Regions from separate parts of the Vreelandella lionensis genome, predicted to be linked through region 3. Evidence: predicted binding sites of a transcription regulator. Region 3 holds the regulator's gene; each other region holds the start of a gene.
What was found. Region 3 encodes FNR, which switches genes on or off when oxygen is low (the NO sensors DNR and NnrR bind a similar motif). Its sites were predicted from a motif close to TTGATNTANATCAA; they were not measured.

Region 1 (4,179 bases), on a different contig from region 3:
CAAAACCGACAAGGGCATAGATCACCACGCATAGCGCAATCGAGATCGTGATAGCTTTGCCAAGATTCCGCTTAGGATCTTTAAGCTCCGAACCACTATTGGTAATCGTCGTGAAGCCTTTAAATGCCAGTATGCCGAGCGCCGTAGCACCTAAAAAGCCCGTTATCGTAGGCGTAGGTGCATCGTTGCCAGCACCCATTTCGATGGAGTCGGCAATAAACACGCCGACAATACCAAACACTATAATGCCACCTATTTTGATAAATCCGAGCACCGAGGCGACGGTCTCGATCAAGCGGTTGGCGGATAAATTGATCAAAAAGGCTATTAGCAGTAAACCAACCCCGAGTAGGGGCACAAATAGTGAACGATCCCCCAGGTCAAACAACTCAAGCGTGTAGGAACCAAACGTTCTCGCCAAAAAACTCTGTGCGATCACCATGGAAAAATACATCAGGAGGGCATGAAAGGCGGTGGGAAGCGTCGGGCCATACGCTTTCTGTAAATACATGCCAATCCCACCTGCTGATGGGAAGGTATTGGACATTTTAACGTAAGAATAAGCGCTGAAAGAGACAATGACGGCAGCGGCCAGAAAGGCTAGAGGAAATAGCCGACCAATCATTTCGGCCATTTGGCCGGTTAGCGCAAAAATACCGGCCCCAATCATCACGCCGGTGCCTAATGCAACGGCACCGACCAACGAAAGACTGTTTTCTTTATATTGTGGCGTTCTATCCTGCCCAACCATGAAAGCGACTCCTTGTATTCACGGCAACCACAGCAGCAATAACTGCCAAGGACTCCTGTGCGGTGTTTTTTGATGCTATATAAATTAAATATAGAACCTATGTGCAGCCACATGGCAAATGACTAACGGAAGGTCTGATTTTGCGAGGCCACAGGCAAGCAGCTCTTACCCTAAACTAGCTAGTCTTGCTCCTGGTTGTGTCATGTAGCCGTTATGACTATTAATGACAGCTCCAAGGTTCCTGTTTAGCGTTGTCTTTAACGTTCTGATCGACGAAACGGTAATACTCCTTCTTAAAGCGGTTCCACCGATCAGCGCTGACCTGTATGTCATGGAGCTTGAGAATTTTTTCAACGTCATCGATGCAGAGCCTCAGCGCATCGTAAGCAAGGCTGATATTTCGGTTTTTCTCGTTGTAGACCACCTTATCCATTCCATAGAGTCGGTCGATATCTGACAGCGCTTCTTCAATGCGTTTGGATTTACTAGGCTTGATTTTTAAATTCCGAGTCACCAGTGTGTTTTTGGAAACACCCAAGCGGTGCTCTTGTTGTGTCGTTTTCATGGTCTTTCTCCCAGGCGCGTACATGTATATATAGAGTGGTTCAGTCCTTGTCTATTTTGTCCTTATGACCGCCGTGGTGTTTATGCATGAAAATATGCATCAGTGGGCATGCTGCCAAAAAGAGGAAAGGTAAGAACTGAAATAGGTGGAGACGGTGCTCGGTTCCAATCAGGTATCCCGCCCAAATGACAAACCCAGCAAGTGGCACCCACAACATCAGCAAACGACTACTTGTACTGTTACTCATAATCACCTCAGTAACTCGCCCAAAGAGCCAACAGCAGTTAAGGCCGTTGGTTTGGGAAAAATCAAATAAATAACCCCAATAACATCATGGATGATTTGTCTGAACGCAACCTGAACAGCATCGGAGGGAAATATGATCCTGATCAAGCGCCTCGCAAAAAGTAGGCGATAATTACCCAAGCGGTATCCATAGCCTCATTCCCATCATCATTAGGTTTTCGGTGAGCGATACAAAGCTTAATGGGTATTACTGTTGCCGACACAGGCGCACTTGAGCTCACGTTTATCGAGGTATATCGCTTTAAAGACAGAACCTGTCACACGGTGCCAACTAATAGCGCCAGTGGCGCAGCCAGCCAGATAAGCGTATCGGCCAGCAATTAGTAGCTTCGGAAGTATCTAGGCAAAAAAATAAAATGAGCATTGGAGACAGGTACTGCCCCTGGGGCAGTACCTGTACCTTAGAGTATGAACGTTTACAGATACCCTTTTTCTGCGAATGACGTGCATCCATCACTCCCTACCACCACATGGTCAATCACCCGTATATCCATCAAGCCAAGCGCTTCCTTCAGTCGCTCGGTAATACGCCGATCCGCATCACTAGGCTCAGGGTCACCGCTGGGGTGGTTATGCACCAGAATGACAGCGGCGGCGTTGTAGGCGAGCGCTGCTTTTAGCACTTCCCGTGGGTACACGCTGGCAGAATCAATAGTGCCGCGAAACAGCTCTTCAAAGCGGATGACGCGGTGCTGGCTGTCGAGGAACAGCACGCTGAACACCTCATACTCATAGTCCTGAAGCAACAGCTGCAGATGCTCAAACGCTTGCGAAGGCTGAGTAATCTTGCGGCCTTTGGCGAGCTTGCGGCGTGCGAACCGCTTGGCCATGGTGATGATGTCGGTTTCTGTGACCGGCGAAGTGACTAAGTAGGTGCCCGCCACTTCACCGGCTTTGAGTTTGCTATGGGGCATGATGACCTCCAAAAAATAAAGATGCCGGGGTGGTGGCCCCGGCATCTATGTCGTTAATGGTTGAAAGGAATATCTGTGAAAGTGACCGTTCACGCAGCCATCACTTGGCTCATGCGCCGCTCCATTTCCTCATGAAAGGTATCAACCCGCTCGGCAATCGTGCGGATCAGCGCCTCGTCTCGGTAAGCGCGTTTCACAAACAGCGGCATTCCGGGCCAGTAGCTCACAAAGTCGATCCATTCCCGTTCACTGACCCAGAGCCCACCCTGGCATTGGGGCACGTGCTCGTCGGGGATTTCCCCGCTGAGCAGCACCTCAATTTGGAACTTAGGCAGCTTGGTTTTGATCTCCAGCAGGCCGTTTGTCCCAATCAAGCTATCCGGTGAGTAGCCCACGTCGTGGTTGAGGATCAGGCCCACTTCTTTGGGTTTCGGTGCGCCGGTCATATCGCGATACAGCGAGCGGGCGACGCTCTCTAGCTCCTGCCCTCGCTTGGTGTGGGCATTGCCTTGAAACGGCTCGGCCAGCTCACCGGTCATACGCTCACCGATCAACTGGTGCATGTAAGTGATGGCTCCGGTACCCAACCCACCAGGGCCTTTACCATTCACCAGCAATGCCTTGAGTTCCGACATAGTGACGCGCCCAAGACGCGCTGCCAGCCACTCCGGCGAGCCTTGTGGCATGGTGAGTATCTTCATAACGCCTCCTGTAGGCGGTGAGTGAGCAGGCTGCGCCGCTATTTCACGGCTCGCTTGGTGAGGGATGCACGGAGCTTGTCGAAATCTGCCTGGGGCACCTGAACCGCAGCGCCGTATTTGCCGCTGAACCACTCTTGGGTAGTGGCTGGGCATTGGCTGATCAAACGCTGAATCTGACCCGCCTGAAAGGCCGTGACCCTCTTCACGACTGCTCGTGTGCTGGTCTGGCCGTTATCGTCTTGCCCGCGTGTGGTGATATTGAGCAAGGCGCACAGTACGTAGCGCTTGCCGTAGCTGGTAGACGATCCAAGCGCCTGGACGGCGTTCTTGTTACCGCTCATATCCGCAGGCAATAGCATGTTGGTCTCTTCCCGGTGGCCGTCCTTGTGCATCAGCACGCCCGTCACTTGAATGCCGCGTTCCTGTGTCTGAATACGGAAGCTCACCGCGAAGCCGTGTTTTTGTAGGATGGGGCGAACGGTATCGACGATATCCTCCAGCGTGGCGTAGCAACCGTTGTTGGTTTGCCCACGCTCTTCAATGCTGGGCAGCTCGGTCTGCATCGCCGCCATGGCAGCGCTGTAGGCCATCATGGCCTGGCGGTCCATCACGCGCTCCTGCATTTGCAGCAGGCGCTCCATTTTGTCGATATCGACATCAGGATTAAGGGCAGCTCGCTCAATCACCTGAATAATGGCGGTGCTATCAGCTGTAGGATGCGCTTCTAGCGCCGCTGAGTTTGGGGAATGCTGAGCGTTAGCGTCTGCTTGAAGGGAAGGCACTGGGCCTTTTTGGGAAGACGCATTTACTACATGAGTACGCTGTGCCATAGGGCACCTCCTTTTACGTGAAGAGGGTAAATGCGGGCTGGTCAGCCCTGTTCATGGGGTGTGTCATTTAACGAGTGGAGGAACGTCAGGTAAGTGACGCGCAATGTCAGCG
Region 2 (4,179 bases), on a different contig from region 3:
GCCCGCCTAGAATGCCTCCTGCAATGCTCATGGCAATCCCGAAAATATTGGTGACGTTGGCAATAGTCGCCAGTGAAAAGCCCAGGTCGATATAGAGCGGGTTGGCCATTGATGCCATGGCCAGGTCGCTGATACGGAACACGGCAATAAACACCAAAATACCCATCGCCTTCACCCCATAGCGGCGGAAGAAGTCGGTAAACGGGCACACAATCGCTCCAATCACCCAAGCGCCCAAGCGGCGCAACGTTTTGGGCTTTCCACGGCTGGCGCGAATAAAGGCGCGCACTTTGGGTTCGTGAATTAATTGCACAGTTAATGAAGCGCGCTTGGGTTCTGGGCGAATCAGCACGGTAAGCACGCCAATGCCCACCAGGGCGGCCATGGTCAGGTAAGCCGCGTTCCACGATACCGCCGATGCCACATAAAGCGCACCGGCCCCTGCCGCCAGTAGCCCGCCGCGATAACCAATAATGTACGTAGAGGCCATAGCCGCCTGGACATCGTCATCCGCGGATTCAATACGGTAGGCGTCTATCGCAATATCCTGCGTGGCGGAGCCAAATGCCACCAAGAGCGCAAAGGCGGCGACCCAGCCTAGGTTGCCGATTGGGTCTAATCCCGCGAGGCCAATGAGACCGGCGGCAATCATGCCCTGGGCCAACAGCATCCAGCCTCTGCGCTGTCCAAAAGCGCGGGTTAGTAGCGGCAGCGCGAGCCGGTCTACCACCGGTGCCCAGAAGAACTTGATGGAGTAGAGCATCCCGATCCAGGCAAAGAAGCCGATAGCGGCCACTTCGACCCCGTCACTGCGTAGCCATGCGGAGAGGGTAGAGAACACTAGCAGGAACGGCAGGCCAGCGGAAAAGCCTAAAAACAGCATGGTGATCACTGGCGCTCGACAGTAGATAGCAAGCGCTGCCAGCCAACTACGCTGGGGAGTCGGGGTGGGCATGTGGGGGTGTACTCCAAAAAGAAAACATCGGTGTCTAGGCCCGCTCAAAAACCGGTCGGTGTTAGACTAGCCCTGAGGTTGATGGACTGAGTTCCATGACAAAGCCGACAGCTTACCGGAGAGGAGTTTTCCATGTCGATTACCGCCCATCAGGTAGTGACCCTGCACTACGTGCTTAGCGATGTGCTCAGCGATGGCAGCCCTCGCGTGCTGGATGACTCCAATGCACGTCAAAAACCCCTGGAGTATCTTCACGGCCACGATAATATTTTGCCGGGCTTGGAGCGAGATTTAACCGGCAAAGCCGCAGGTGATGAACTAAGCGTCACGCTGGCTCCCGCTGATGCTTACGGCCTGCGTAACGAAGAGTTGGTGCAAGAGGTGAGTCGCGCGTCGTTTGGCGGTGCGGAAATTGAGCCAGGCAGCCGTTTTCAAACCGAAGGCGAGGCTGGCCCGCAGATCGTCACCGTGCTGAACATCGACGGCGATACCGTCACGGTGGATACCAACCACCCCTTGGCGGGCCATACGCTGCGCTATCAGGTGAAGATTCTAGACGTTCGCGATGCCACCCGTGCAGAGCTTGCTAAAGGCCATCCGCTGCCACCGGGCACCGAGCACAGCAAAGTAGAAGACCGTAAAGTGCTCTAAAAAAGCCGTTTTTATCGGGTGAAGCGCGTTAAAAACTGACCTGTATCAAGTTCCCGTTTACCCTTGCGGCCACCATTTTAAAAGCTTGACCCAGGTCAGTTTCCCCTTCTCTGAACGCAGTACGATGGCCCCATACATCACGGCGGGAGGGGAGCACCATGTACTGGGATGATGCGGTAATTTTCGGCCTAGTTACTGTCGCGCTAATGATCACCTTTATGGTCGGTTGGGTAGGCTTTGTGGTACGTGACCATTTGCGTAAGGATGAACGTAAGAAGCCTTAATTCAGCAGGCTGTGTCAGTCGTCAGGGGAGGGGGCTTACGTTAATGTGTAAGCTTCCTGTTGCCGGCCCAAGGGGCCGGCTTTTTTGCGTCTTTTTTTTAAGTTGTATTAATAACCGTTGAAGCGCATTGGCAGTTATGCTTTGGTAAAGTGCCTGATTTAAGCCTAAAGTACTCAACCACATTAGGAAATTCACTGCTATGAATGCTGTCTTTTCACGCTTGCCGATGCATTGGCGCTGTGGGGCGCTAATAAAAGCAGGATTAGTACTCGTCTTTACCACTGTTGGGGGGGCACCTGTCTCGGCAAATGCTCAGGCATTAAGCCTGATTAATGGTGAGTCAACGCAAAAGATTGCGCTCGGCGAGCTACGCCACCAATCGGATGTCACGTTTACAGTGTTCGACCCTTATCAGGGCCGCGACGTTGAAATGCGCGGCGTTGCGTTTCGTGATTTTTTAATCGAACACTTTGGTGAGATACCGCCAGCATTGCACTTTACGGCCTGGGATGACTACGAAGTGAGCCTGGGGGGCTGGGATGACCCAACCTGGTACTTGGTGACGTTTGAAGATGGCGAGCCGCTGACGCTACGCTCACGGGGGCCTATTCGGTTAGTTGAGCGCGAATATTCGGGCCGCGATGTGGCTAACCTGCGTGATTTCAACGATTGGGTCTGGATGATTCGCAGTATTGAGGCGCAATGGTGAGTGCCACGCCGCCTAATAAATCGCCGGTCTCGTCACGCTTACGGCGTGGAGGGCGGCGTTACGTCACATGGTTGACACTAAGCCTTATGAGCTTTGTTGGGCTGATGGTACTGATTGTGTACGAGGCGCGCTGGGTTTACCCAGAAATACAGGCTTATTTCAGCCAGACGGGCAGCTTAACTGGCCAACAGTTGGCGACTCGTGCACGTGGTTACGTGCAGCGCGCCCAGGAAAAGCTGCTGATAGCCTCGTCGCCCGTTGAGCTAAGCGAAGCGCGCCTTTCATTGGACCTGGCCTATGGCCTGTTTGATGTGCATATCTACCACCAGTATTACGCCTGCACTGCATCCAGCCTAGCGTTGATAGATGAGTTGGCTGAGCTCATTGACGCCCAACAGATCGATCCTTTCGATGCGGCCCATGCGCTGTTTATTCCAGTGGAGTGCTTAACTCGTATTGAGATGGATCAGCTGGATCGCCGTGGTATGGCCATCAATGATTTCTCCTCCAGCACGCGCCGTCATAATCAGGTATTGATCTACTCCAGTCTGCTGATTTTTGTCTTAGGCTTGCTCTTTTGGGCGATGCACGAGCGCCAATTGCGGCGCACCGAACGGGCAACTGCCGAGAAGTTCTCCTGGATGGCCCGCGCAATGCGCGACCCACTCACCGGTATCGGTAACCGCAGTGCGCTCCATCAGGATGTCGCCGCTTACTCAGGCCGCTCCATGGGGCTGATTCTGGTCGATATCGATTTCTTTAAGCAGTATAACGATGCCTTGGGCCACCCTGAGGGGGACCGCCTGCTGCGCCTGCTGGCGAATTTACTAGGGGATGCGCTCGGTGCCGAGGCCACGCTATATCGCCTTGGGGGCGATGAGTTTGCCGCGTTGCTGCCGTGTCCCACTGATCAAGCGCTGACCCAGTATTGTGAGGCGTTACAAGTAAAGCTTGAGGCGGCGCAGTTCTCGCACCCTGCCCATCCCGATAACAAAGATGTCACCTTAAGTATTGGGGGAACGCACTTTGTGGCCGATGCAAACTCGTTTGCGATGGCCTATGAGGCGGCCGACAAAGCGCTCTATCAGGTGAAAACAGCGGGGCGTGATGGCTGGCAGGTTACTGCAAGCGCATAACATCTTTGTACATCGGTGCCAGGCGGCCTAGCATATCGTTGCGGGCCGCCAGCGGCACCCCTTCCTCTACCATGGCCGCATCCAGGTACTCCACTACTCGATTAAAATGCGCATCGGTAATGCCCATGGTTTGGTGGGCGCGGTCCATGGGTGGGCCTTCGTACTGGCAGGGGCCGTCGCTTACATCACACAGCTGAGAGGCCAGTGATGCCGCAAACAGGTCAATATTGCTATTGGCAAAGTAGCTGACGATCTCTTCGTCGTCGGCAATGCGGTAAAGCAGGTTTTCGACCACGGCTTCAATGGTGGGCTGGCCGCCGATACGCTCATACAGCGTGGCGTGTTGGTGATGCTGAGCACAACCGGTTAGCAGCAGCGTACCGATGAACGCACTGGCCATTAGCAGGCTGCGCGAAGTGCTTTTCAACGTCGTGTTTAACAGTC
Region 3 (4,179 bases):
CGGCTGGATCGAGAAATGGTGCTGACCTCCCGGCATCTTGATACAAAGCGGCCAGTGCAGCAGCTGCATTGGGGCGGCGGCACGCCGACTTTCTTAACCCTGGCGCAGATGAGCGATTTAATAGACCGCCTGGATGCACGGTTTGGCTTATCGAGCGCACCGGACCGCGACTACGCTATTGAAATTGACCCACGCGAAGCGGATGTCTTTACCCTGCGCCACCTGCAGTCGCTGGGCTTTAATCGCTTAAGCCTGGGCGTTCAGGATCTCAACCCACAGGTGCAGGCAGCGATTAATCGCGTGCAGCCACGGGTGCTCACTGAAACCTTGATGGATGAGGCGCACCGGCTTGGTTTTCGCTCGCTCAACCTCGATTTAATTTATGGCCTGCCCTTTCAAACCGAGCAAAGCTTCGCTGATACCCTAAGCCAAGTGATTGAGCTGAGCCCGGCACGGCTGTCGGTCTTTAACTATGCCCATATGCCGACCCGCTTTGCGCCCCAGCGGCGTATTAATGAAGCCGACCTGCCCAGCGCGGATGAAAAACTGGCTATTTTGCGTACCACTATTGAGATGCTGACCCAAGCAGGCTATGTACATATTGGTATGGATCACTTTGCTCGCCCAGAGGACAGCTTGGCTCAGGCACAGCGCCACGGTACGCTGCAGCGCAACTTCCAGGGCTACTCAAGCCATTCCCAGTGCGACTTGATTGGTTTGGGGGTGTCGGCTATTTCTCGGGTAGACGACGTTTACGCACAAAACCCCACTCAGCTGTCCCACTATGAAGCTGCCTTAGATGAAGGTAGGCTAGCGACCGTAAAAGGGTTACGCTTAAATAAGGATGACCTAATGCGCAGAGAGGTGATTGAGCGCTTAATGTGCGATATGGCCATTGACCTTGAAGCAATAGGCAAGCGTTGGCAGATAAATGCCGCTGACTACTTTTCAACCGCTCTTGAACGGTTGAAAACCGCCGAGCAGGATGGCCTGCTAGTGCGCCAAGGCCTCTATTTACAAGCTACGCCCACCGGACGGCTGTTGATTCGGCACTTAGCCATGGCCTTCGATAATCACCTGCAACACCAGGGCAACCAACGCTACTCGAAGATTTTATAAGCGTATTGAGACACCTACCCCCTGCGCCTATGATGGCTAATAAAAAGGGAGCACCACATGTCATATCCTGCCAGCCAACGACGTTCACTGCTGCAAGAGGCGCGCTGCCAAACCTGTAGCCTAAGCTCGCTGTGCCTACCGCTTGCCCTAGAACTTGAGGATATGAGCCAGTTCGATGCGATTATCCGCCGCCGCTCGCCGTTGAAAAAAGGCGAGCCGCTGTTTCGCCAAGGAGATCCTTTCACCAGCGTTTACGCGGTGCGCTCTGGCAGCTTGAAGCAGGTGACTAGCGAAGGGAATGGCAACGACCAGCTCACCAATTTCTTTCTACCCAGCGAGCTGGTGGGTCTGGATGGGATTGACGAAGAGCACTACCCCGGCACCGTGATTGCCCTGGAAACCACCACGGTATGCGAAATTCCGTTTGACCGTTTGGACTCGCTCTCCGAGGAGCTGCCCGAACTGCGCGGCCAGCTTTACCGCAGCATGAGCAAGGAGCTACGAGACGACCGGCGGATGATGCGTTTACTGTCACGCAAAACTGCCGATCAGCGGCTGGCCAGCTTTTTGATTACACTTTCTGACCGTTTTCGGCGCCGGGGCTACTCCCCCTTTAGCTTCCGGCTTTCCATGTCACGGGCAGATATGGGCAACTATCTAGGCCTCGCGGTGGAGACGGTTAGCCGTATTCTTAGCCGCTTTCAGCAGCAAAACGTAGTGGCCGTCTCCGGGCGCGAGGTCAATATTTTGGATATGCAGCGCCTCATCACCCTGGCTGAAGAGGAAGCCCAGGCGGTTAACTCACGTTAAACGCCTGAATGCGCCCTTCCATCAATGCGGCCTGCTTCGCTTCCAGACCGGCAAAATCAAACAGCTCACGGTCGGCAAGCTGCGAAGGGGCAACATTGGTCACCGCTTTGAACATACTCTCCAACCGGCCGGGGTGTTTTTTATCCCACTCCGCCAGCATCTCTTTGACAACCTGGCGCTGCATATTGGGCTGAGAGCCGCACAGGTTGCAGGGAATGATCGGAAACTCCATCAGCCTCGAAAACTCCGCAATATCCGCCTCTTTGCAGTAGGCCAGCGGGCGAATCACAATGTTTTTACCATCATCCGAGAGCAGCTTCGGTGGCATGGCTTTTAAGGTGCCGCTAAAGAACATATTGAGAAACAGCGTCTCCAGGATATCTTCCCGGTGGTGGCCCAAAGCAATTTTGTTGGCCCCAATCTCATCGGCAAAGCCATACAATGAACCACGCCGCAGCCTTGAGCAAAGCGCGCAGGTGGTTTTACCTTCCGGGGTTTTCTCCTTCACCACCGAGTAGGTATCACGCTCCAGAATGTGATACTCCACGCCTTGCTTATCCAGGTACTGGGGCAGCACGTGTTCTGGGAAACCTGGCTGCTTCTGATCCATATTGACCGCTACCAGGGAAAAATTAACCGGTGCGTTGCGCTGTAGGTTGCGCAGAATCTCCAGCATCGTATAGCTATCTTTACCACCAGAGAGACACACCATGACTCGGTCACCTTCTTCGATCATGTTGTAATCGATGATGGCGTTCCCCACTTCGCGCCGCAGGCGTTTCTGCAACTTGTTGAATTCACGCTTCTGCTTGGCATCCTGCAGCTCATGCTGCTGGACAAGGGGCTCGTCAGACGCGCTGTCTGACGAAGTGGGGTCAAAGTAGTCAGGTTGTAACATGATCGTCGCACTGCCGATGGGTGAAGGAGCAGCGCATATTCTAACAACACTACGAAGCTCTACCCAATACAAACCCTAGGCAGTTAACGCTATCTCGCGCTGAAGACGCAGATACAGCAACGCGCTGGCGGTGGCTTCACTGACCACGCTGGGCCAGGTTAACGGGGGTAGTTTCCATCGGGTAAGCGCATCACCAAGGCGGCTGCTGGCTTCGATATGAGGATGCAGCCGCCGTAGCTGACGCCCGTGCAGCTTGGCAATATCCACCTGCGCGTTAGGCAGCCCGAATCCCAGCACGTTTCGAAACAGCCCATTAAGCGGCTCAATGGTGTTCTCTAATTGCCACCCGACTAGCGGCCGATTGCCAATAAACTCCGCCAGCTCACTCAGACACTCAGCATCGGGAGAACGGGGCGAGTGCGTGGTATGCAACTGATGATGGCGTCGCAGAGTAGCAGGCGCCAGCGCCGGTGATGCGGCTAAGGTGGCCACCCACGTACGGCTGGTGTGCACTTGGCGCGGGCTTAGCACCACCGCCGCCACACTCATTACAGCGGGCTGAACGGCGCTTACCTGGCACGCCATGGCCACGGCCTCTTCCCCCATATAAGGCTGAAACAGCCAGGCATAGGGCGAGTCCGCCCAGCGACGGCGGTCGCTCTCACGCTGAAGCAGAGTGCGCAGTGAACCGCTGAACAGGGTCATATGTCGATCTAACAAGCGCATTCCGCTCACGAATACTCCAAATGGTAACGATGGGAAAGACGCTGCTTAAAGTCTTTCACGATGTGTAGGGCTTCACGCAACAAGTCCCGTTCTAGCGAAGAGAGCTCCTGAACGACCACTCGATTGGTGCGTTTAGGGTTGGCGTTATCCAACTCCTGAAGCTGCTGACGAAGGCGTAGCTCGGTAAACAGCGCCAGCGCCTCGCCTAGATCATCGGCAAAGCGGCGGTCAAGCCGCCCATCGGCGGCCAAGGCATCTAAGCGGTCCAAGGTAGAGGTCGCATTAATGCGCCGCTCAAGGGCCATCGTACGCACACCGTGGACTATCGGAAAAATACCGCCTTTTTTGATATCAATACCGTGCTGGGGCTTTTTCAGCGAGCCAAATAGCGTCAGCGGCGTCGAGAAGCGCAGTGCCGCCCGGGCAAAGTAAGAGAGCAGCAGTTCATCGTGGGAGCAGCGTTCAAACAGCGCTTCACGCACCTGATCCAGTAGCGCCGGATTACCCGCCACGCCGTGGGAGTCCAATAGAATCGCTAGTTTCATCAGGCTATCGCCATCTCGGGCATTGATCCACTTAGTGATATTGTTTTTCCACTGGGAAACCGTACCCACCCACTCTGGGTT

Region 1: the regulator FNR is predicted to act here: its motif matches at 1,696-1,709, upstream of ACIGG6_RS09105 (DUF2933 domain-containing protein).
Region 2: the regulator FNR is predicted to act here: its motif matches at 1,642-1,655, upstream of ccoM (cytochrome c oxidase subunit CcoM).

What each region holds. Positions count from the first base shown of each region.
Region 1 covers NZ_JBITWC010000012.1:14,204-18,382, forward strand. The annotation lists gene ACIGG6_RS09095 (APC family permease) at 1-751, opposite strand, end outside; gene ACIGG6_RS09100 (hypothetical protein) at 972-1,316, opposite strand; gene ACIGG6_RS09105 (DUF2933 domain-containing protein) at 1,357-1,563, opposite strand; gene radC (RadC family protein) at 2,039-2,581, opposite strand; gene ACIGG6_RS09120 (lambda exonuclease family protein) at 2,626-3,237, opposite strand; gene ACIGG6_RS09125 (ERF family protein) at 3,276-4,067, opposite strand; gene ACIGG6_RS09130 (hypothetical protein) at 4,131-4,179, opposite strand, start outside.
Region 2 covers NZ_JBITWC010000028.1:54,389-58,567, reverse strand. The annotation lists gene ACIGG6_RS15935 (AmpG family muropeptide MFS transporter) at 1-955, opposite strand, end outside; gene ACIGG6_RS15930 (peptidylprolyl isomerase) at 1,088-1,606, shown strand; gene ccoM (cytochrome c oxidase subunit CcoM) at 1,765-1,890, shown strand; gene ACIGG6_RS15920 (hypothetical protein) at 2,090-2,599, shown strand; gene ACIGG6_RS15915 (GGDEF domain-containing protein) at 2,686-3,735, shown strand; gene ACIGG6_RS15910 (group I truncated hemoglobin) at 3,719-4,179, opposite strand, start outside.
Region 3 covers NZ_JBITWC010000016.1:24,342-28,520, forward strand. The annotation lists gene hemN (oxygen-independent coproporphyrinogen III oxidase) at 1-1,119, shown strand, start outside; gene fnr (fumarate/nitrate reduction transcriptional regulator Fnr) at 1,177-1,929, shown strand; gene ttcA (tRNA 2-thiocytidine(32) synthetase TtcA) at 1,916-2,827, opposite strand; gene ACIGG6_RS11245 (3'-5' exonuclease family protein) at 2,903-3,553, opposite strand; gene ACIGG6_RS11250 (putative nucleotidyltransferase substrate binding domain-containing protein) at 3,559-4,179, opposite strand, start outside.